2 linked regions of the Syntrophobacter fumaroxidans MPOB genome follow. The protein of the gene in region 2 interacts with the protein of the main gene of each other region in a pairwise test. Links are inferred from orthologs where the notes say so. Each region holds a gene or a part of one and is shown on either strand. Other genes may lie near its edges.

Evidence for each region.
Region 1: the proteins of rpe (region 2) and eno interact in binary tests that used the Escherichia coli proteins (3 or more experiments, as listed by UniProt). The link is inferred for Syntrophobacter fumaroxidans MPOB from one-to-one orthologs.

What each region holds. Positions count from the first base shown.
Region 1 is NC_008554.1:94,679-106,798, reverse strand. Bases 9,179-12,120 are described here. They hold eno (phosphopyruvate hydratase), read right to left. Parts: upstream 11,319-12,120; coding sequence 10,038-11,318; downstream 9,179-10,037. Other genes in these bases: epmA (EF-P lysine aminoacylase EpmA), read left to right, coding at 12,079-12,120; efp (elongation factor P), read left to right, coding at 11,502-12,074; SFUM_RS00420 ((Fe-S)-binding protein), read right to left, coding at 9,179-9,546. In the rest of the region: SFUM_RS00455 (nucleotidyltransferase domain-containing protein), read right to left, coding at 1-667; SFUM_RS00450 (ABC transporter ATP-binding protein), read right to left, coding at 856-2,712; SFUM_RS00445 (hypothetical protein), read right to left, coding at 3,555-3,737; rbp (RNA-binding regulator), read right to left, coding at 4,548-4,916; SFUM_RS00435 (DUF3558 family protein), read left to right, coding at 5,470-6,030; SFUM_RS00430 (LutC/YkgG family protein), read right to left, coding at 6,496-7,272; SFUM_RS00425 (LutB/LldF family L-lactate oxidation iron-sulfur protein), read right to left, coding at 7,318-8,745; more of SFUM_RS00420, read right to left, coding at 8,764-9,178. UniProt on the Escherichia coli protein: Catalyzes the reversible conversion of 2-phosphoglycerate (2-PG) into phosphoenolpyruvate (PEP). It is essential for the degradation of carbohydrates via glycolysis.
Region 2 is NC_008554.1:2,375,639-2,387,723, forward strand. Bases 8,590-11,496 are described here. They hold rpe (ribulose-phosphate 3-epimerase), read right to left. Parts: upstream 10,433-11,496; coding sequence 9,746-10,432; downstream 8,590-9,745. Other genes in these bases: SFUM_RS10085 (two-component system sensor histidine kinase NtrB), read right to left, coding at 8,590-8,662; SFUM_RS10090 (EF-hand domain-containing protein), read left to right, coding at 9,197-9,535; SFUM_RS10100 (phosphoglucose isomerase-related protein), read right to left, coding at 10,495-11,496. Also shown: SFUM_RS23935 (RHS repeat-associated core domain-containing protein), read right to left, coding at 1-910; SFUM_RS10070 (hypothetical protein), read right to left, coding at 1,251-1,502; SFUM_RS10075 (RHS repeat-associated core domain-containing protein), read right to left, coding at 1,523-5,824; more of SFUM_RS10085, read right to left, coding at 7,526-8,589; more of SFUM_RS10100, read right to left, coding at 11,497-12,085. UniProt on the Escherichia coli protein: Catalyzes the reversible epimerization of D-ribulose 5-phosphate to D-xylulose 5-phosphate.

The sequences.
Region 1 (12,120 bases), 2.3 Mb from region 2 along the record:
GGAGCAGGTCTTCCATACCCGGAGCCCTGACCGTTGCGCCTTCGATTGCGACCGTCACGCTACGGGGCCAGAGCCGATCCAGGTCCTGGAAGAAGGAGAAGCACGGCGGCGACAGTCCCCAGTGCAGATCCACCGTCGCCTTGCCGTCATTGCGGACGAAATGGTGTTCCGAGCGCGTCAGGTAGAAATGTTTTTCGTAGGCTTCCGGGAGCCTCAGCGCGGGTTGATAGCCGATTTCCCGCAAGAGGTCCTTTGTCTTGAGGAAATCGTTCCTGCGAACCAGAAGGTCCAGATCCTGGAACCGGCGCATGGCGATGCTTCCGTAGGCGGCCACGGCCAAAGTGGGGCCCTTGAACACCAGGCAACGGATGCCGCGGCTTCCCAAGGCTTCGAGTATTCTGATCAGTTCATAGCTCAGCAGGAGATTTCCGGCGAAATTGGCTGCATGCTTGCGCTTCATCGTCTCCAGCACGGATTCCGGCACTTCGCGCCAATGGGATTCCTTGAGCACCGCGTGCAGGATCGGCAGGATTTTGTGGGCCTCCGCCAGGCGGAGGAGGGCGTCCCAGTCGAGGCGGCCCTGAAGCTGCCGCGCGATTCGCGTCCTTTCGTCCCTGCCGGAGTAGTGGCGCACGCATCTCAGGATCAACCCGGATTCAGGGGTCAATGGAATTCCGGCAATTGTGTCGGGTTCCCGGGCTTTCAAGTTCACTCCCCGTCAACTTTGGGGTTCCGGAATGTCCCCCTGCCGCCGCAAAACGTATCCCGGCCGCCCGTGAAGCGCCCGTCTTGAATCCGCCCGTCCGACACGGGTTTTTCTCGTTCCGGACGTGACGGGATCAACAATGGAGACCCTCACGGCTCCGGCGTCGAGTCCCGGTCGAGATTTCGCATCTGCCGTCGCCAGGATTCGGCGTATCGGCCCCCCTGTCGGAGCAGTTCCTCGTGAGTCCCCGACTCCACGATGCCCCCGTTCTCCATGACGTGAATCATGTCGGCCCGCATGGCGGTAGTGAAACGGTGGGTGATGAGAATGGCCGTCCGCCCCTGCGCGAGTCCCCTCAGCCTGCCGAGCCAGTCGGCCTCGGCCCATGAATCCATCGAGCTGGTCGGTTCGTCCAGGATCAGTATGGGAGACTGCCGCAGGAAAGCTCGAGCCAGAGCGATGCGCTGCCATTCGCCCGCACTCAGATCGATCCCGCCCTCAAACCACTTCCCGAGCAAGGTATCGTAGCGGTCCGGGAAGCGCTCGATGAATCCGTCGGCTCCCGCCCGTCGCGCCGCGACTTCGACGGCGGCCGAGTCCTTCATTTTCCCAAGCTCTCCGTAACCGATGTTTTCATGCACCATGGCGCTGTATTTCACCGGCTCCTGGAACAGGATGGTGATGTTGTCCTGCAACTCTCTCAGGGGAATGGATCGCAAATCTACTCCGTCCAGTTCCACCTGTCCCGCCTCGGGATCGTAGAGTCGGCACAGAAGTTTTATCACCGTGCTCTTCCCCGCCCCGTTGGGACCTACCAGAGCAACCATTTTGCCGGCGGGAACGGTGAGGCTGAAATCCCCGAGGGCCCACTTTTCACTGGCGGGATAGCGGAACGCCACGTGCCGGAAGCGGATTCCTTCCCGCAAAGGCGCAGGAGCGCTCACAGGCCTTTCCGGTTCGCGGATTCCCGGTTCGAGGCGGAAGAACTCGAAAAGGTTTTCAAGAAAGAGGCTGTTGCTGTAAATCTGGCCGACGTTTTCCAGCAGCCCTCCCATCATCTGCTTGCCCTGGTTGAAGGCCTGGTAGAACAGGGCCAGGTCCCCAAGCGTGATGGCGCCGAGCAGCACGCGCCAGACCATCCATGCCATGGCGGCCCCTGTGATGAGCAGCCCCACGATGCGCGCCCCCAGATCCGCCAGGGCCCGGTTACGGGTCAGAGCAAGCCGGTCGCGGCGCAACGCCTCCCGCAGGGTGCGGAAGAGCGCGCTGAAATGACTCCCCAATTCGAACACGCGGAGCTCCGCAGCGGTTTCACGGCTGGTCATCACCCAATCGTAGTACCTGCTCTTTCTCTCATCCACCGTTGTGCGCAGCCACAATTCATGTTCGCGCAAGTTCTGGCGCAGCACCACGCAAAAGGCCGGCAGAGTGCTGACGATCAATATCAGCGGCAGCCAGGGTCCAAACTGCAAGAGCACCGCAGCCATGGCCACGAGGGTAATTCCGTTCTGAGCCAAACTGCCCAGGTTTTCCAACAGGATCATCGGACGGTACCCCGCCTCGAACTGCGCGCGGTACAGACGGTCGAAGAATTCGGCCGATTCATAGAAGGCCAGGTCCAGTTCCATGGATTTTTGCTGGATGAGGTGTTTCAGGTGATCCTGGAACAAGCCGGACTGGGCCGTGCGAATCCAGATGGTGAGGCTCCGCAGGGCATCGGCGACCAATGTGACGGCGGCCATTGCGACGATGACGAGGAGGAGCGAACGGAAACGGGGCGCGGGCTGCCCACTGCCGACCGCGGCCGCAAGGCCGTCCACCAACACCTTGAGCAGCCACACGTTGGCCACGGGAAGCAGGCCCTGCAGCACCACGAGCAGGCCCCACGCAAGGGTCCAGCCCCTGGTCGCCTCCCAGACCATGAATACGGCACGCACGAGATTCGGGAGTTGAGCGGCCGCCTTGCGAAATTTTGCAGCCAGCTTGTGATTGCTTCGGCAGACCATCCGTTCGACTCGAAATAGGTACGGGAATTGCGGTCACCGGGTTTTCACGCCGTGCGGGGCGTCTGCCTCCGTGCAATCGGGGCGTCCGAACGACATGATGAGGTTGAAGGAGCTTAGGAGAGTTTCCTCAAGGACGCAAGCACTATGTGCGTTCGTCCACGCCGGGGTGGGTTCGAGAGTCGCGACACGGGTTGCCGGAGCGCCGCGGGCAGAAATGCATCGACGCGGAGGGGGACGATGTTGCCTCCGCTCATCCATGGGCTCCGCGGTGAGCGCCCGGCAAAGATGAACCGAAGCCATGCGCGCCGGTCCATGCCTTTGAGCGACCAGGCGCCGGGAATCCGCGGCCGGGCGTTTCGCTATGAATAGCAGGGGATTGCTGCACGAAAACAGACGTCGGGTCAGGAGCTTCCCTATACGTGACGCTACAAATGATTGCGCCGGGTTATGCTCCTCACCGTCCCGGACGCCCCGGATCGCAATCCGGGGCGGTCCCCGGGGAACGGTCTTTTTCTCCCGATTCCGCCCTGCGCTTCAATGATGCCGATGACTCACCTTCTTCGTCGCGAGCCTGATGCCCGGGCAGTCCGGCTCATCCAGGCCGTTTTTTGCGCAGGAATCATTCATGTTGCCGTGCGGAAATCTGATCGGATGGATGGAGTTTCGATTATTGCGATTCTATGAGCACCTTCAGGCCGCTTCAGCGCGATCGGGAATCCGCGCACACGGCTTCAGCAGCCGGTTTCCCGGCATTCGGCGGCGCATGATAAGGAAAACGCGCCCGGAAGGAGCACCCCGCCGGGCGCGCTCTCAAGAATGTCCATGATGTCGTCCGTTCGATCCTATTCGTCGAAGTCGATGATGAGGTCCGCTTCGTTGCCGCACACCTTGCAGACTCTCGTCTCTTTCTGCTTCTTCTTCATGACGCCCGCTTCGGGAATCTCCACCATTTCGCACGTGATCGTCATTTCCGCTTCGTTGCCGCATTTGTCACACGTACATACTTCCCTTCTCTCCGTCGCCATCGTATCTTCTCCTTTTGCGTTAATAATGAGCTAATGGATGAGCACTCCAGCCTGAATATCACGGCTATCACTATAATCATCCTTTGAGCAAAACAAGGGGGGCAAGAGCATTTTTCTTCCGCAAAAAATTCTTCGAACGTGCCGCTACCCGATTTTAGTGTTATCTCAATAGGATGGAAAATCAGGACCCATGTCGGAAACCCCTTTCCCATTGACCGGAGGATCGATTGTCCGCGCGACATGAGCAGATGAAAGCGGCGGGACGCCGCCGGGAAGGATGTCTTCCTCAGTCCTCCCGAAGTTCGAGAGACAGGCACGGGGCTTCAAGCTCGGTCCTTGAGGTAAGGCGGTTCTCCCGGGACGGCCCCGAACTCACCGGAATTTACGAGAAAGCCCCGAGAGCCGACCACATCCCCGGGGCTTGTTGCGAGCTTTCGGCCTGTTCCGATCAGCAGGAATCTCGACAAGAACCTTTGCGATTCGTTGAAAGCTGAAAGGTCATGGCCTTCCGAGGGCGAAGCGGGCCGCCCCCGGGTTGCGCCCCGACCATACTGACCAGCGGACCGCACGGATGGAAAACCTTCCGGCCCACCGATCGGGTGATCGAGGCACACCACTGCTTCATGGAATTCGCCGTGAAAGGGGGTAGCACTGCGCGCAGAGCCGACCGTCACACGGGACGACGCCCACAGGGTTCCGTGTTTGCCCTCCCGAAAGCGGACTCCATTAGATGTTGAATTCTTCCGGGAATACCCGTTCGATCCTTCCCACCCGCCTCGGGATGGGAAGGGTGTTCAAAAGCGGACGGGATTACCAGCCTTTCTTCCTTCCACCACCGCCGCCGCCGAATCCGCCGCCGCGGCCTCCACCTCCGCCGTAGCCGCCACGGCCGCCGCCGGATCCCCCACGGGGCCCGCCGCGTCCCCGGTCTTCCCTCTGCTTGGCTTCATTGACGGTCAAGGGCCTGCCGTTAAAATCCTTCCCGTTGAGCTCGGCGATGGCCTTTTGGCCTTCCTCCTTGGTCGACATTTCAACAAAGCCAAAACCGCGCGACCGTCCCGATTCACGGTCCTCAACGACAGTGGCCGACTCCACCGTGCCGACCTGCGAGAAGAGTTCCCGCAGCTGCTCGCTGGAAGTCTGAAAAGACAGGTTGCCCACATAAAGTTTCATTGACATAAACTAAAATCCTCTCCGCTGTGCGATTGACGATACACTTATGAAACAGACTACTCCTGAAGAAACCCGGGCCTGCGTTCAAAGCCCACAAGACTTCCCAATGCTCCTCCTCCCGAACTATCCCAGGCACAGCTTCCTCTTTTTCACAGCGGAGAACGCGGCCGTTGATAAACGAGAGAGACATCTTGGTCCAATTGTAAAGACATCCCGAAGCATTTGCAAGGGAAGTTCCATTAAATTGAGCGGCACGCGGCGGCGCCCCCTCCCAAAACCGGGAAAAGCCCCATGTCCTCACCCCCGCGAGCCCCCGTGTGCCGGAAGCTCACGATGAAACACCACGATCGGCTCCAACGGGCGGGCCGGAAGGGTCGAGACCGTGGGCCGCGCTGCCGTTTGGCCCACTTTTGTGTGCGACCGTCGTCCGGGTCCCACCTTGTCCCGGTCCCGCCTGCTTGACAAGAATCTCTTTTCTGGCATGGTATAAGCTTTCGGCATTGGAACGCCTGCCCGGATCGGGCGAGATGAACGGCACCCGAGAAAAGGAGCTCGAACCATGCAAACGCCGCGGACGCTGACGGTCCTCCTGGCTCTCACCGTTTTCCTGGTGTGCTCCCCGGGCTGCGGCCAAAGCAGTTCCTCCGACAAGCCGCAGAAACCGGCGGCGGCTTCCACCACGCTTTCCAATCATCCCACGCCTTCACCCGCGGGCAAGGCTTCCGCGTCCGTAAACCGGCGTGTCGATCTCGCCTCCCTCAAGCCCTGCGGCATCCTGTCCCGAGAGGAAGTGGAGTCCGTCTTCGGAACCGTCAGGGGCGAACCGCGGGAAGACGTCTCGATCAGTGGCGAGAAAGGGTGCACCTATCGCAACCTCAAAGGCAATTTTGCGGACATTGTTGTCTACGAGCCCGAGAAATGGAAACTGCAAAAAGTCGTCCGCAAGAATGTCAATCCCGCGGAAGGCATGGGCGATGAGGCCTTCTGGGCCAGGGTCGACAACACGGTGGAGCTCTGGGTCCTGCTTCGAGACCGGGCGGTCGTGGAAGTCAGGGTGAGCACAAAGGATTTGGAGCAGGCCAGGAAGCTGGCCCAGTGCGTTATCGACAAGCTGCCGTAGAGTTGGATGACACATCGTTCCGCTCCACCGGCCATCGCAGCCATGCAGCGGTGCGGATCCGCGAAAAGCGCCGGATCGAGCGAGCCGCGCGCGCGTCGGCGTTCACCCGGACCCTGCGATTTGCTCTTGTTTCTCCCCGCTTGCGAAACGGGAGGGACTGTCTATATTCAAGAGCACAGAAGACGATTCCTGACGGATTCACACTTGCGGGGACTGAGATGAAAACGTCTTTCGAGGACGGAGAACGGGGAGCTCGGAATCCAGGGACGGGCATGGACCCCGTTTTCGGGTCGAGCGCTCCCACGAAATGCCGTGTTCCCGTAGACATTCCTTCCGAACTGCACGGGCCTCTGTTCTACCCTCTTTCGAGGACTGAGCGGCCATCAGGCCGCGGCCGGCGAGAGCCAAGAGCATGGAGTCTCCCCGCGAAAGCAAGGGATGTATTTCGAGAGGCCCGCCGCGCGCTCAGTTCGCTGTTGAAGCAGCGGGGCCGATGATCACCACAATATGGAGCTCGCGCGGTCCGTGTGCGCCGTGAACCATGGACAGCTCGATGTCCGCCGTCTTGCTCGGACCCGTCACCATCGTCAAGCAGTTGGTCAGCCCTTCATCTTCCCTTTCCCGGGCTTCCCATCTCAGGAACGCGTAAAGCTCCCGGAGGTCCGCGAGAATCTGATCCAGGGTAATCACCGCAATGTGAACGGAAGGAACGAGGGAGAGCATCCGGGGCTGACCGGGTCTGGTCTTCATCACCAGGGTCGCGGTGTCCGCGACGCAATAATCCGCCGCCGTCACTCCGATGCAGGATTCCACCACGTTTTTGCGGATGTGCTCTAGTGATTCTTCCGCAGGCATGCCTTCAAGCCCGGGAGCGCACAGGCCGGCCGTGAACACGGGCACGTCCGAGTCGGCCAGAATGCGCGTCAGGTCCAGGCGAGCCGGCAACGGATGCCGCCACACCGCCACGCGCTTCTCCACACCCCACTCCGGGCACGTTTCCCGCACCAGCCGCGCGACGGCCAGGGCTGCGGCCCCGGCGTCCTCGACCGCCGTCACGCCGATTTTCAGCGGACCTGCCCTCTCTCTCAGCAGCTCGAGCAGTTCCAGGCGGGAGTCCCGGCTGCGGGTTTTCGCATCGTGGATCGCCCGCAGAACCTCGCGATCCGGCCTGTCCCGGAACAATCCTGCGGGGACTTCTCTCCGCCCCGGAGGAAATCCCAAAGCCCGTCTGACATTTTGCATGAATCGTGTTCGGTCCGTCGCCTCGCTCGGCTTCATCTTCTTCCCCTATCGGAGTTCCTTCCACCGTTTCCTGAAGGCTCGTCCATCGAGACGCTTGATGTCGCGGCTTTGCGTCCACTCGTGAAACGGGTAAGGCAGCCGGGTTATGGTGTCCTTTGCGCCCGGCGGCAACCGTTGCAGGAAAGCCGCCGCGGTGAGTGCAAGCGCGTAGAGACCGGGTGACCGTACGAGTCCGGCCCACAGCGTGAAGAACAGCTTTTCGGCGGGCCGCTCACGCTTTACGCCCCACCCGTCATCCCCGTCGGCGAGCTTGGACCGCAGCCGCAGGAGCATCCCGGGAATATCGATGTGAAGAGGGCACGCGTCCCGGCACGCCCCGCACAGGGTCTCGCCGAGACACAGGTCTTTCGCCCGGTTCACGCCCACGAGCAGCGGAGTCAGGACCGAGCCCACCGGACCGCAATAGACGTGTCCGTAGGCGTGTCCCCCGATCTTCCCGTACACCGGACACACGTTGAGGCACGCGGCGCAGCGGATGCAACACAGGATTTCCCGGAAATCCTCATCGGCGAGGATCCTGGACCTGCCGTTGTCGAGAACGACGAGGTGGAATTCATCGGGGCCGTCTTCCTGGTCGGGCTGCCTCGGACCGCCCAGGTAGGAGACATAGCCCGCCAGCCTCTGGCCGGCGGCGCCCATGCAGAGCAGGCGAAGCAGGACGTCGTGGTCTTCGAGGCGCGCCGCGATCCTTTCCATGCCCATGATGGCGATATGCACCCGCGGCAAGGTCGAGGCCATGCGAATGTTGCCCTCGTTGGAAACCGTAGTGATGTGGCCGGTCTCGGCGCAAGCCAGGTTGCAGCCGGAAATTCCCATGTCCGCCTCCAGGAATCTCTGCCGAAGCGCATTCCTGGCCGCCCGAGTGAGCGCAACGGGATCGTCGGTGTACGGAATCCCGAGCTTTTCCGAGAAGAGCCGGCCCACTTCCACCTTTGTCTTGTGAACCGCGGGGGCGATGATGTGAGAAGGAGGTTCGCCCGCCAGTTGGACGATGAATTCGCCCACGTCCGTTTCGCACACCTGGATGTCGGCCTCCTGCAGAGCCTCGTTGAGGCCGATTTCCTCGGCGACCATGGACTTGCCCTTCACCACTTTCTTCACTCCAAGCCGCCTGGCCGTCTCAAGGCAATACTCCACGGCTTCCCGGGCATCCCGGGCAAAAAAGACCCGGCCTCCACGGTTGAGAATTTTGTCAGCCAGCCTATCGAGTAGAACGTCGAGGTTTTCGATGGCCCGCATACGGGCCCGGCGGGCTTCCAGCCTCAACCCCTCCGCATCCGAAAGACTGGAGAAGGCGGTGGCCGTGGCCTTGCTGATGCGCTCCTGAAAATCGCTCAAAGCTTCCTGCAGGTGCCGGTTATTGAGGGCTTTCCCGGCTTCCTGCCTGAACAGTTCGGTCCTTATGCGGGTCATACGGAGTCCCCGGAGTGTTCACCGACACGGCGGGTGAGGAACCCGCCGGGCAGGTGACGGCAGGGCATCGCTGGAGCCTGCCAGGAGTTGAGCGATATGCATCGCCCGAACGGGATGCCGAGTGCGGCTGAGAATCCCCTGGATGTTCATCAGGCAACCCATGTCGCATCCAACCACGGTGTCCGCCCCGGAATCGAGGATGTTCCTCACCTTGTCCTTGAGGATAGCCGTCGAGATGTCGCCGTACTTGAACGAGAAGACGCCTCCGAAACCGCAGCACCGCTCGGAGTCCTTCATTTCCACGAACTCCACATCCCGCACCCGCCCGATCAGCTTTCGGGGCTGTTCGCGCACTCCGAGACCACGCAGCAGATCACAGGAATCGTGATAGGTGACCTTCCCGCGGTATCGCGCTCCGACATCTTCGATCCCCAGCACGTCCACCAGGTATTCGGTCAGCTCGAAAACCCGCCCGCCCACGGCGCGGGCCTTCTCCAGCCACCCGGGGTCGTCCCTGAACAGTTCCGGGTATCGGTGCCGAACCATGGCCACGCAGGACCCGGATGGGCAGACAACGGTCCCGGCACTTTCGAAGGTCCTGATGAAATGCCTGGCCGCCACCACGGCTTCCTTCCGGTACCCGGCCTTGAAAGCCGGCTGGCCGCAGCATGTCTGGCCGGCGGGATAGCACAGCTCCACTCCCAGTCTTCGAAGTACCTCGACCATGGCCTCACCCACTTCGGGGTACATGCCGTCGATGATACACGGAACGAACAACGTCGCTTCTTTACGCCCGTTCATGGCTTTCCCGCGCAAATTGAAAGGATGCGTACCCAGGCAAACGATCCCGTCGTTCGGCGGCCATAGGCCGTTCGGGACGTCGAAAAATCAATCGATATTTTTGAACCGGAAGAAAAATCAAAAAAGGGGCCACGGTACCGGGACCGTGACCCCTTGATTTTTCTGGAGGCGGCAAGCGGATTTGAACCGCTGAATAACGGTTTTGCAGACCGCTCCCTTACCACTTGGGTATGCCGCCGGAACATGATCTGCTCTTTGTACCGGAAATGCGGGATCCTGTCAAGGGCTAGTTCACCTCAATGTAGTTCACCTCAAGACGGGTTCCGACCGGTTCGCCTCAAGGCGTGCCGCGGCAATGGCGAGCCGTCCAACGGTTCCGTTCGATACCGGAGCTCACCGGTTCGAGCCGATTCGAGACGCAGCACCCGTGACGCCGGCAACCCTTCAAGCCCTGTCCCGTCATTTCCGCAAACTGCCGTGAGCCGGGCGCACTAGACTCGAAACGCCGACATTCCGGCGTAGCAACCCGAAGCCCCGAGCTCTTCCTCGATCCGGAGCAACTGGTTGTACTTTGCGATCCGCTCCGACCTCGAAAGGGACCCCGTCTTAATCTGACCGGCGTTGGTGGCGACGGCCAGGTCGGCGATCGTCGTGTCCTCGGTCTCTCCCGAGCGGTGGGAGATGACCACGGTGTAACCGGCTTTGAAGGCCATATTGATGGCCTGGAGGGTCTCGGTCACGGTGCCGATCTGGTTCAGCTTGATGAGAACCGAATTGGCCACTCCGTCAGCGATGCCTTTTGCAATGATGCTCGTGTTCGTCACAAACACGTCGTCGCCCACCAACTGGACATTGTAGCCGAGCTTCCGGGTGAGCGCCTGCCACCCGCCCCAGTCGCCTTCCGCCATGCCGTCCTCGATGCAGATGAGCGGATAGCGCCCTGCCCAGGCTTCGTAGAATGCGATCATCTCCTCGGCGCTTTTCGTCGGGCTCTGTTCGGCGCTCATGTGATAGGAGCCGTCCTTGTAGAATTCGCTGGCCGCGGCGTCGATGGCGATGTAGATGTCCTCGCCCGGTCGGTACCCGGCCGCCTCGATAGCCTGCATGAGCACTTCCATGGCTTCTTCATTGGAGCTCAGGTTGGGAGCGAACCCGCCCTCATCACCCACGGCGGTGTTCAATCCCTTGGACTTGAGCACCTTTTTGAGGTTGTGAAAGGTCTCGGCTCCCATTCTCAGGGCCTCGCCGAAGGTCGGCGCGCCCGCGGGAACGATCATGAACTCCTGGATGTCCACGTTGTTGTCGGCGTGAGCGCCGCCGTTGATCACATTCATCATGGGCACCGGAAGAAGAGAGGCCATGGCCCCGCCCAGGTACCGGTACAGGGGAAGCTCGCACTCGGCCGCCGCCGCTTTGGCCGCGGCCATGCTCACGGAAAGGATTGCGTTTGCACCCAGGCGGCCCTTGTTCTCCGTTCCGTCCAATTCGATCAGAAAACTGTCCAGGCCGACCTGGTCGCGCCCGTCCATGCCGATGACTTTGGGAGCGATTTCATCATTGACATTTTGAACCGCCTGTAGCACTCCTTTGCCGAGGTATCGGGCGGGGTCCCCGTCACGCAGTTCGAGGGCCTCCCTGGAGCCCGTGGAAGCCCCGGAAGGGACAGCGGCGGTGCCGGAATAACCGCTGTCGAGGATGACCTCGGCTTCGACGGTGGGATTGCCTCGCGAATCCAGGATCTCTCTGGCTTTAACGGAGAGAATCTCGCTCATGATATGGTTGCCTCCTTCGAAATGTTGGATTGAAAGAACGGCCGGCGACCGCATCCATGGGGCATCGTCTTGAACGTACGGAATCGAAACGGTCGCCGGATCAAGCGTCTTGACCCATTCAAAGACATTTCATTACAATAGGTAATTTGATTTGGGTAATCAATCCGAAAGAAAGGAAATTACATGGGAGTCACACTGACCGCGGGCGACCTGCGCAAGGGCCTCAAACTGGAAATGGACGGAGAGCCGTACATCATCGTCGATTTCGAATTCTCCAAACCGGGCAAAGGGCAGGCCCTGTACCGCTGTCGCTTGAAAAACATGATCACCGGGTCGCAGTTCGACCGCACCTACCGGTCGGGAGACAAGTTTCAGAGCGCCGATCTGGAAGAACAGGACATGCAGTTTCTCTACAAGCAGGGAGACAGCTATCACTTCATGAATACGACTTCCTACGAGCAGATCGAGATGTCCGCCGCCCAGGTCGGAGACGCCACCAACTATCTCATCGAGAACCTCGTCGTCAGCATGCTGATGTTTCAGGGGCGCCCGATCGGCATCAGCCTTCCCAACTTCGTCGAGCTGAAGGTGATCCGGTCCGACCCCGGGATAAAGGGCGACACCGCGGCGGGGGCTACGAAGCCCGCCACGATGGAAACCGGTTTCATCATCCAGGTTCCTCTTTTTATCGAAGAGGGAGAAACGCTCAAGATCGACACGCGCAACGGCAGCTACGTGGAACGCGTCAAAGTGTAGGACCATGCCGGAACGGAATATCCTGTCCGCAAAGCGCGACGCGCTC
Region 2 (12,085 bases):
TCGTTCCCGAGGCGATAAGGATCGTGTTCCCGTTGGCGTCATAGTCGAAGGTTTTGCCTTGCGCGGTCGCGACGGCGCTCAGGCGGTTCGTTCCGGCAGCGTAGGCGTAAGTTTCGCTCACCGAGGCGTCAACGATGGTGTGAAGCTGGTTTTCCGCGGAGTCGAAGTCGTAGGCTTTTGTCAGCTGCGGGCGCTCGGCAAGGCTCAGCCGGTCCAAGGTGTCGTAGGCGTAGACGCGGTTCACCCACGGAGTGGAGGCCGTGCCCGCGATCGTGTGAAGCTGCCCGTTGGGGTAGTAGGTGAAGTCGCGCTGCATGGAGGCGCCGCGATTTGCCGCGGTGAGACGCCCGTTGAGATCGTATTCGCTCACCACGCTCCCGGCGTTTCCCCAGCCCATGCCGGTGGCCTGGCCGAAAGGCTGGTAGGTGAGGTTCTCGAGGATGGTCGTGGCCGATTCGGCCCCGTAGGTCGTGCTCACCCCGGTGAGCTTGCATCCGCAACCCGCGCGGCTGTAGGTCACCGTCCTGCCGCTCGGATAGGTCAGCTGGTTCACTCGGCCCGCGGGGGAAAACGTGCGCGAGAGGGTGAATTGAAACCCCGAAACGGTGGATTTCTTCTCCTTGAGCCTTCCCCTGGCGTCGTAGTTCAAGAGGGTAGTGCCGGAAGGATCCGTGACGGTGGTCGGATGCCCCTTGCCGTTTGCGCGCTGGTCGTAGGTGTAGCTCACCGTGTAGGCGCCAAGATCCCCCACGGCCGGGTAGCTCGCCTCCTTGATCCGGTAGAGAAGGTCGCTGGTGTAGTCCGTGCGGATGCCTCGTGCATCGATCCTCCACACCAGGGTCCCTTCCGCCCGGTACCCGTACGTGGTGGTCCCGGAATCCGCGGAACCGACCCCGATGAGGTTCCCCATGTCGTCGTACGTGTACGTGGTGGTGTGCCCAAGGGCGGGATTGGCCGGATCGCCCGGCCAGGAGGGGATTCGCCACGGTGGTTACGCGCCTTTTGCCGGCAACCTTTGTGACGGCGTAAGAGCAAATCCGATTGCAGGAATCCGCCACATCCGCCTGGCTGCCGCTCACGCAGCTCACAGAAAACAGCCCCTTGGCGCCCAGGAGAGAATATCGATTTCTGTCGGGACAGCCAGGAATTGCAGTGTTCGCAGAACTGACCGCCAACCCCTTCGACAGCTCCGGTCGTCGATTCGGGTGTAAAAGTGAAAAGTGTAGGTTTGACCCCGTAACCGATACTGTTCACCTTCCTCTAGCGAAAGCTATTAGAGTTAGAAAAAATACTGCTATTCCAATGAATCCGACAATCCGCAGAGAAATAATATAGCTGTGACTCTTCATCCACTCAAGAAATGGGTTGAGTCTGGCAGCTGATGGGTATCGGGCGAAGTATTTAAGGGCTGCCGTCTGAATTTTATCTGGGAAAAAGAAGCACGCTACCCCGCCCAATAAGAAAGTTGAGGCGATCATCAAAGTACCCAGTTCATTTTTCATTGGATTCTCAACTCCTTATCTTACCACCCGAATCCGAATTTTGTTACTTTCCAAGAGTAATGGTAACTTGCCCCAGCTTGAGGGGATACAAAGCCGACCTCCGTGCCGGTGCCGACACCAGGGGTCCATGTTTCCCCGCCGCCCCCCCAGAATCCCGCACCAGCGTTGAAGCTATGACCAGACAAGAAATTATCCAATGTCTTTTCGCAGGGCTTTTCGCTTGTATCCAACCATCCTACTGTCGCGCTAAGAGAAAAAACTGTTGCCGCTTTTCCAACAGTTCCACCGGGCCCCGCGTAAAAATTACCATATCTATCCAAAGCTACCTGTGCGGTGCCTCCAAGCAATGTGGCTGTCCACGGGGTTGGGATTGCTATATTAAAGTTAATTGATACATAGTCGGGAAACCGCCAGAGTCCGTAGAGATCAATGAAATTGATCGGGTCGTTTTCCGCATAAGTGTAAGGATTGATCCCCCCTGCAAGCCCGATGGGATCAGGGGTCATGTACCTTCCGGTTTTGGGATCATAGTACCGGTGCCAATTGTAATGCAAGCCCGTCTCGGCATCGTAGTACTGGCCCGGGAAACGGAAGTTGTTGACGACGGTGGAAGCGGGATGGATCGTCGCTTCGCCGAAGGCGTCGTAGGCGGCTTCCCAGACCGCGGTGTTGGTGGAATCGGTCATGAACTCGGGCGTTCCCAGGAGGTCGTTGTGGGTAAAGTACACGCACACCTTGGTGTTCCCCGAACAAACGGCCCCGGCGCCGGGATCGGCCATCGCAAGGCGGCTCCTCCCGTGGTGGATGTACTCCTTTTGAATGCCGCCGCCGGTTCCCTCGGCCTCGCAGACGAGGTTCCCGCTAAAATCGTAGATATAGAGCGTCGCGACCCCTCCCGCGGTCTTTGCCGCCCTCTGGCCGAACCCGTTGTAGACGTAGGTGCCTAACGGGTTCCCGTCTTCGGCGACGCCGATCAAACGGTTTTCCTGGTTGTAGGTGAAAACCCGGTTCGTTCCCGAGGCGATGAGGATCGTGTTCCCGTTGGCGTCATAGTCGAAGGTTTTGCCCTGCGCGGCCGCGACGGCGCTCAGGCGGTTCGTTCCGGCAGCGTAGGCGTAAGTTTCGCTCACCGAGGCGTCAACGATGGTGTGCAGCCGGTTTCCCGCGGAGTCGAAGTCGTAGGCTTTGGTCAGCTGCGGGCGCTCGGCAAGGCTCAGCCGGTCCAGGGTATCGTAGGCGTAGACGCGGTTCACCCACGGCGTGGAGGCCGTGCCCGCGACGGTGTGAAGCTGCCCGTTGGGGTAATAGGTGAAGTCGCGCTGCATGGGAGCGCCGCGATTTGCCGTGGTGAGACGCCCGTTGAGATCGTATTCGCTCACCACGCTCCCGGCGTTTCCCCAGCCCATGCCGGTGGCCTGGCCGAAGGGCTGGTAGCTGAGGTTCTCGAGGATGGTCGTGGCCGATTCGGCCCCGTAGGTCGTGCTCACCCCGGTGAGCTTGCATCCGCAACCCGCGCGGCTGTAAGTCACCGTCCTGCCGCTCGGATAGGTCAGCTGGTTCACTCGGCCCGCGGGGGAAAACGTGCGCGAGAGGGTGAATTGAAACCCCGAAACGGTGGATTTCTTCTCCTTGAGCCTTCCCCGGGCGTCGTAGTTTAAAAGGGTGGTGCCGGAAGGATCCGTGACGGTGGTCAGATGCCCCTTGCCGTTTGCGCGCTGGTCGTGCGAGTACGTCACGGTGTAGGCGGCAAGATCCCCCACGGCCGGGTAGCTCGCCTGGTTGATCCGGTAGAGGGCGTCGTTCGAATAGGTCGTTTGGATGTTTCTCGCGTCTATCCTCCACCAGATGGTCCCCTCCGGCCGGTACCCGTAAGTCGTGGTCCCGGAATCCGGGGAACCGACCCCGATGAGGTTCCCCATGTCGTCGTAGGTGGTGGTGGTGGTGTGGCCAAGGGCGGGATTGGCCGGATCGCCTTCCGGATCGACCACCTTGGCGAGGTTCCCCTGTGAGTCATATTCGAAATGGGTCACGGCATTCCCGGGCCGGGTGATGGAAATCACCCGGTTGAACGCGTCGTAAGCGTAGTCGGTCTGGTTCCCGTTGGGATCGACAACGGATCGCACGTTGCCCGAGGCGTCGTACTGGGTGCGGGTGTGGGTGACGCCGTCGGCTTCGTATTCCTTGAAAAGAAGCCCCGGATAGTCCGAACCCGAATAGCTCCAGGTCCTCTCCCTGGTGATTTCATCGGCGGCCGTGAGGTGCTGCACGCTCGTGAGATTGCCCGCCGCGTTGAAAATGGTCTTTACATAATTACCCTCGTGATCGGTCACCCGCCGGGGCTGCCCGTAGGTGTTGTCGTAGGTGTGGGACTCGTTGACCCCGTCCTCGTCCGTTCGCGTCGCGGGAAGCCCCGCGACGTTGTACGTCACGGTGCGCACGCTCGAGTCGGCCGTGTTGTGGATTTCTTTTATCCTTCCCCGGCTGTCGTAGACGAAGGTTTGTTCCTGGGCGTTGACGTCGGTCAGCTTTCGCGGGTTCCCCGCGGCGTCGAAGTTGGAAAACACCGTGGCCCCAACGAGCGGCCGGGTAACGGACAAGAGATCGTTCGTCGTCGCATCGTAGGCAAAGGTCGTCGTGTCGCCGGTTCCCGAACGCGGCCCGTCGATGGTGAGCACCTGTCCCCCGGCGTTGTAGGTCAGGGCCGTAACGTATTCGTAGGACGCCACGGTTCCCGCCACCGTCTTGCGGTAGCCTTTCTCGATCTTGCGGTAGAGCAACTTCGTGGGGCTCTCGTTGTAGACGGCCGGGTCGTCACCCGCGGCCGCCGGATCGTCGTAATCGAAGATCGTCTCCTTGTTGCCCGCTCCCAGCACACTGGCTTCGGTGCGGGTGAGCACCACGTTCATGCTCGGATGCCAGGTGTAGGCGATGGTGCGGGGCTGCGCGCTCCCCGCCGCCAGAATCACCGTCTGAGGATAGCCCCGCACGATGAAGTTCCGAAACTGGTTGACGACTCCCCTGGGGAAGGTCGCGTCCGTGAGGTTTCCCGTGCTCGCATCATAGGTCCAGGCAAGGGCGTTGCTTGCCGCATACGGGGCGTTGGCGGCCTTATCAGGGTCGCCGGGGTAGGCCGGATTCACCACCGCCGTCACGCGCTTTCTCCCCGCAACCGTTGCGACGGTGTAGGAGCGCACCCAATTGTACGGATCCGTCACGTCCACCTGGGTGTCGCTCACGTAACTCACGGAAAACGATCCCCTGGCGCGCCGGCTCCGATGCCAGGCGCACCGGTCCTGGGCGTCGTAGGTCCATTCGAACAGGGTATGGTTGGCCTTGTTTTGCGTGAGGGTCAGGTTGTGCACGTCGTTGGCGTCGGCATACTCGTAAGTGAACCCCGAGTTGTCCGCATAGAGCACGGAAGTGAGGTTGGAATTTGCATCGTAGGTGAAGGTCGCGACGGTCCCCGTCGAGGTCGTGTTGGGAAGCGGCCCGGTGATGGTTTCGAGCAGCCCGGAACCGTTGTAGCTGAAGGTGAGTGCTCGGCCCGTGGATGGATCGCTCACCGTGGACGGGCGGTTCTGGGCGTCGTGGGTGAGGCTCAGCCGGTTTCCCGCGATGTCCTGGATGTGGAGCAGCAAACCCGTGGGAGAGAAAATGAATATCGTGCCGTCCAGCGGGTACCAGGCGTAATTGCCGTTCACGAGAACGAGCACTTTGGTGTGATCGTTGAAGGCGCCCCTGTAGACCCCGGCGCTCTCCTCGGTGAAATACCTGGCACGGCCCGTGGAGTCGACGACCTTGAGATAGGGGTCGGGGGAGACGGGAGGCGTCAGGCTCGCCCCGTAGGTGTGGGTCCACCCGGTGCCGAGGATCCCCGAGGTTTCGGCCCGGCTGTTGTAAGTCCTCCCGAAGGTCAGCCCCAAGCGGTGGGCGGAGGGGTAGGCAAGATCGGCCGCCGTCTCCACGGCGTTTCCGGTGAGGATGCTCACCGTCCCCCCCAGCACGTCTCCGCCGGGAAAGAACGCTTCGGTGTCCACCCCGTAGTCGAGGTCTTCCAGGGCCGGCTTGGCGCTCAGCGCTTCGCCGTGCCCCGGGCTCGGGGAAAGCCCGGTTGCGCCCTTGCCGCCGGCGTGGGCGGCCAATAGACAGCGCGCCGCCGAGGCGGTTTCGATTCGAGCGGTTTCCGTTAACGGGACCCAAGTGTCGTTTCCCGGAGAATTGAGGCCGGGCGCGACGGGCAAACCGGCCCAGACGAGAGGGCATGAGAGTACAAACACACACAGGAAAAACCGTGCCGATCTGCGAAATATCTTATTTGCCATCGTTGGCTCCTTCTCCGCCAGGAAAGAAGAATCTGTGCCGAACCGGCTTCAAATTCAGCCGCGCGCAAGAACACCGGAACAAGCTGGATACGATGCCTTAATTAAATGAGCGACATAACCATCAACCAAATCATGATTCAGTGCGAGCTTGGCCCGTTCCCGACAAGGCTCGTGCGTGAGTGCTCATGACCCTCTGTGTTTCGCAAGAGTTCGTGAAATCATTCCTGCAGCCTTCCACGCCATCACTGTCGATTTGCTCTTCCGGAAATGCCGGGGGCTTTTCACTTGCATGTCCTCGTCCAAATCTTTATCCACCCCACGAAATCCTTACCGGTGGGCTGACAAGCCGAGCAGGGGGAACTCAAACCGCAGGTAGCGGTACTTCCGCACATCCCCGGAGAAGCTATCCAGACTTCGTACCTGAAGGCACCGTCGACGCAGACGGCACACACACTGCCCCAGTCACAACACCCCTGTGCGCCGGTTCTTACCCACTGGCTGTTCAGGTCTATGCAGGCAGATGTGGAGACCTTTCGTCCCATACCATCAAAGAGGTTAACGTGGACGGCGCCACAATCGCTCTCATCGACCGTGAGATTCAAAGTGCCGGTTTCCGGATCAACCTCGTATTCCACGGTACCCACATCCACTTGCCATGTGTATGGGGGTGATCCGCCAGATGGAGTGAAATTGTGAGTGCCAACCAGCAGACAACCCTCGCTGGAAAGGTTCTCAGTCGGTGGGATGATCGCAGGTTCCCACTGAGGCTGGATATTGACTTCTCCCGGCACACTTTGACCTATCCCGTTGCAGGGTTGTGCCACGGCAAGCCGCACCCCACCTGCGCTCAGGAAAAGACTGATGGCGAAAGCGAGCAGTAATAGACTTCCGTTGAATCGTCCCGGCTTGAACATGATCGCTCCTTTTGCTGCTGATCGGAAAACACTCGGTTGAGACTGGCACTCTATGACTGGCACTCTATGACTGGCACTCTATGACTGGCACTCTATGACTGGCACTCTATGACTGGCACTCTATGACTGGCACTCTATGACTGGCACTCTATGACTGGCACTCTATGACTGGCACTCTATGACTCATAAGTCATTAGATGGCTACGATACAGAATAGCATGGCAATGTCAACACGTTTTTTTAAGATTTTTGTTAAAAAATTCTAATGTATTTCTTATGACACAATGGACAGTCTTTGTCATTTACTCATTTATATGACTCCATTGAATGTTGAAAATATTATCAAGAAAATGAGTGAGATTATGGTTCGTCTTGACTTGGCCTTTATGATTGCCTCCAATCAAATAACGCAACTTAGATGCTAATCCGCTTGACTGGATCTGATTTATCTCTCTTCTCTGAATCTCGGATCGGATGGAATATTGAATTCACGAATGTCCTTCCAGGCGCGGCAGGAGTCCGGAGGAACCATCGTTTCCTTCAACCCGCCCCCCTTCGGTCCCGCAGGCGCGATGCTTCGGTCCCGCAGGTCCGTCCCTGAGGCTTCCGGAACCTATCGACCGGACAACCGGCAAAATACATGGAAAATAGAATCGGGAGGTTTCGGGCGACTTAGCGGCGGGGCCGCTCTTCATCGTTCAAGCGTGCCCGCAGGGAATGACCATTCGTGTGAGGTGATGATATCATCAGTCCGGGAGTTCCTGATTCTTCGTTGTGAGCCCCCGGTTCATGGAGATTTGTGAAAAGTGAAAAGTGTAGGTTTGACCCCGTGGTCTTCGGAAAGGCGCATCGTGCGGATGGATCGACGCCTCTCGACGGGCAGCCTCAGATAGAAGGTCGCCCCCTCACCCGGGCTCGAAATGACCCCGACGCATCCGCCGTGGGTTTCCGCAACCCGCCGGACCACTGCCAGGTCGATTCCCACCCCGTCCGGTCTGGTACTGAAAAAGGGATTGAAAACATAGGGCAGATCGTCCGCGGATATTCCCGGGCCGTTGTCGATGACGCTCAACTCGTATTGATCGGACATGCTCCTCGACAGGATTTCTATCCGCCCGCCTCCGGGCAACACCTGGATCGCGTTCTCGATGATAATGGCAAGCGCCTTGGCGATCAGGTTCCGGTCGACAAGAAGCACTGCATCGTCGACTGTCAGATGCAGCTCGATCTTGCGTTTTCTCAGCTCGTCCTCGTAGGATTTTGCCAGTTCTTCGATCAAATCCCGAATGACGGTCTCCTCCAGTTGAGGCGTGGGGAGCCTGGCGAAGAGCTCGACTTTGGCGATCAGGTTTTCGATGCGCCTGAGACTTCTCATGGAAATGTCATGGTATTTCATCAGTTCATCATCCCCGGAGTGGGTCTTGTAGATCCGGTTCAGAAAACCTCCCAGGCTGACCAGGGGGTTCCTGATCTCGTGAGCGATCCCGTTCGCGATCTTGATCAGGTCCTGGTAATGGCTTCCGGCGGCGGTCCGCTCCAATTCCCTGCGCTTCTCCACGTCCTCGACACAGAACAGCAGAATCTCCTTCCCTTCTTCCGGGTCGACGTGGCGCTCGACCGACATCGAACAGACGAACCGCGACCCGTCCTTGCGAACCAGCATGAGCTCCCCGTCGAACCGTCGATGCTTCACGGCCAGGTGAAGGATGTTGGGACACAGGCACGAAACGTCTTCGGAGGTGAAAAGAAGGGAGAGGTCCTCGCCTTCGAGCTCATGGGGCTTATACCCCAGAATCCTTTCCACGGCGGGGCTTGCGCTCAGCACGCGTCCCGCCGTGTCCGAAAGGATGATCGCTTCCTTGATGGAAGAGAGAATGATCTCCCAGAGTTCCCCGTGAGTGCAGCATGCCTCGATGAGTTTCATTGGCCACCTTCCTCGACGTTCCCGTGGAACGTCCCTCGTCTTTGGCTATTTGATTGCATAACAAACGGCAGCGACGTTCCCGTGGAACGTCCGCTGTCGGTGAATGGAACGGCAAGACTTCCGACATGCGCGTGCCGCGGCTTTGAGCGGACTCAGCCCATACGCCATTTTCGCCCTTGCACGCGGCGGAATCCACAAAAAGCGTCGCTCCGGACGGGATTTCCTCCGTTTTCCACCGGGGGAAGGCCGCCGACATTCAGACTGAGCCCTCACAGCGGAGAGTCACCCGGGGGGAGAACGCGGGAAACCGGTCCGATCCGCACCAGTCGTATCCCCGATTGACATCGAACGGGCAGTGTCTAGATTGGAGTCAGACCGTGGACCATCCCGAAGCGGAACCCCAGTTCTGCGCTGCGCTCCCGTCCGTACGTTTTCTCCGACAACCCGGCCGGACCAAACACCGACACGAAGCGAGAGCCCCGCATGCCGGGCGCATTCGGGATGAAGGCTCGAACGTCAGCAAAGGAGTGGAACATGAAAGCATCAAGACGGACGGCACTGGGTATGGCGCTGTTGATCGCACTCACCGTGTTTTGGACCGGTTTGGCCGCGGCTCAGAGCACCCAGGCACAATCCGCTCAGCGGCCCATGATGAGGTGTTCGGAACGGTTCGACAAGCTGGATACCAATCACGATGGAATGGTGAGCAAGGACGAGTTCATGGCGGTACCTCATCGGCGCGGGAATGCGGAACAGAACTTCGCAAACAGGGACGGCAACAAGGACGGCACCCTGACGAGAGAAGAATTCTGCTCGGGCGCAGGCCCCGGGGCAAGGGGTAAAGGCGGAGGCAGAGGGCCAATGCCCCAGTAATCTTCAGCCCGTCGTTGACCACCGCCTTCGGGGGTTTTTCCCGAAGGCGGATTCTTGTTGGAGCGTTTTCATTTAAAGGGAGCCGTAGCGCCGTCAAGGCTTGTCTTCGGAATAAAGACCACAGCCCGCGACGAGCCGCGCCACACCCGGCGCGGCGTCATGCCGGGAGCCCATAGCCCCGTGCCTTCGGCCCCCCCCCGCAGTACCCGCCTAGCGCATGCGCTCCACCAGACCATTGACGTTCCGGGCGTAGTCGTTCCCGGCAAAAACCGCCGAACCGGCCACAAAGACGTCCACTCCCGCATCCACCAGGTCGTCGATCGTGCCCCGGTTCACTCCTCCGTCCACTTCGAGCAGCACCGGGAGCCGCGACTCATCGATCATTTCCCGGCATCGGCGTATCTTGGGAAGCATGGAAGGAATGAATTTCTGCCCTCCGAACCCCGGGTTGACGGTCATGAGAAGCACCATGTCAATGTCGCCGAGGACGTCTTCGACGGCGCAAAGGGGGGTGGAAGGGTTGAGGGTCACCACGGGCCTGGCCCCCAGCTCGCGAATGCGTTGAACCGTGCGGTGCAGATGCGGGGAGACTTCGGCGTGAACCCCGAGGTAGTGGGCCCCCGCCCGGATGAAAGCCTCGATGTACCGCTCCGGCTTTTCGATCATGAGGTGAACGTCGAGCGGCAGGGCGGTGACGCCGCGGATGGCCTTCACCACATCGGGACCGATGGTGATGTTGGGCACGAAATGGCCGTCCATAACGTCCACGTGAATCCAATCCGTTCCCGCTCGTTCCACCGCCTTGACTTCTTCCGCAAGCTTCCCGAAATCCGCCGACAGGATCGACGCGGAAAGCTTGCTCTTTCTCTTGCGCTCCGATTCCGGAAATTCCGTCATCACGTCTCAGCTTCTCCCGTTTTTCCCACCGCCGGGTCACGCACCGTCTATCCACATCACCGTCAAAGCGCCTCTCTGAACGCTTTCTCGAGGGCCGCCAGGCCCTTGACCGGATTTCCGGCGATGTGCACCCGCAGCACGCGCCGACCGTGCTTTGCCAGGGCTTCGAAATCGCCCAGCGCCTGGGCCCGTCTCAATACCCCGAACGTGTATGGCTGCCCCGGAATCGGGGCGTCTTCCGGGTCGTCGCAGGTGATCAGCAGGAACACCCCGGTATTCGGCCCCCCCTTATGCAGCTGCCCCGTGGAATGGAGATACCTGGGGCCGAAGCCCAAAGTTGTGGCCAGCTTCAGCCGGTCCCTCACCAGGCCGCGCAGATTCCGCAGGCCCGGCTCGACACCGGAGGCTTCAGGCAGATAAGCGAGAAAGGCCAGGTAATCGCCGCTTCGGGCTCCCTTCAGAAACCGGGACAACGCCTGCCCCGCGGAAGCCGCGCCCGGCGCAATCCCGTAAAACTGCAGGGGACCATCCCCCAATTCAATCTTGCCCTCGACCAGGCAGCCCTCGTCGCGCACCTGCTCCAGGAACCGCTTCGTGATGTCCTTGCTTTCCTGCACGCTGGGTTGATCGAAAGGGTTGATCCCCAGGATCGCCCCGGCGGTCGCGGTCGCAATCTCCCAGCGGAAAAATTCCCGGCCCAGATCCAGCCGGTCGGCCATCGGGACGACGATCACCGGGTGCCCCGCCTTCCGCAAGGCGTCGATTCGAGATTCGAGGACCCCGTCCACCTCGTCTTCAAGGCAAAGGACCACGAACAACCGGTCATCGTCGTACACCGCAGGATCGCCGAGCGGTTCGCCGACGACTGGGACAATACCCTTGCCTTCCTTTCCGGTGCTTTCGGCGATCAGTTGCTCGAGCCACATGCCGAGGGCCGAGAGTGATTCGGAAGCGATCACGGTGAGTTTGTTGCGGCCGCGCAGGGCCATTTCTCCCATCACCACGCCCAGGGTCATGCCGGGATTTTTCTTCACGGGAACGTCCGGCCCGCACGCTTCCATCATGGACAGGCCGCGGGCGAGAATTTCCTCGACATCCAGCCCCATCAGCGCCGCCGGCACCAATCCGAAAAAGGACAGGGCCGAGTAGCGCCCACCGATGTCTGCGAAATTCAGAAAGGTGCCGCGATAGTTTCTTTCCTCCGCCAGCTTCACCAGGACGGACCCGGGATCGGTGACGACCGCGAAATGTACCCCCGCACCTTTCCCTTTCACGGCTCTCATCCGGGCATGGAAGTATTCGCCGAGCGACCGGCTTTCCACGGTTGCGCCGGATTTGCTCGCCTCGATGAAAAAGGTTTCCGCCATGGGCAGCCGACGTTCAATCTCCAGGATGGTCGAAGGGGAGGTCGAATCCAGCACGGTCAGAGCCAGCCCCTCCGCGCCGGGTTCGAAGATTTCCCGGAATGCGAGAGGGGCAAGACTGCTGCCGCCCATGCCCATGTGAACCACGTGCTTGAAACGGCAGATTCTCAGGTCGCGCGCGAATTCGGCGAGTGCCGGGGCATGAAGGCTTATTTTGTCGGGAAGATCGATCCAGCCCATGGAATTCGCGATCGACTTCCGGTTCTCGGGATCCGATTTCCACAGATCG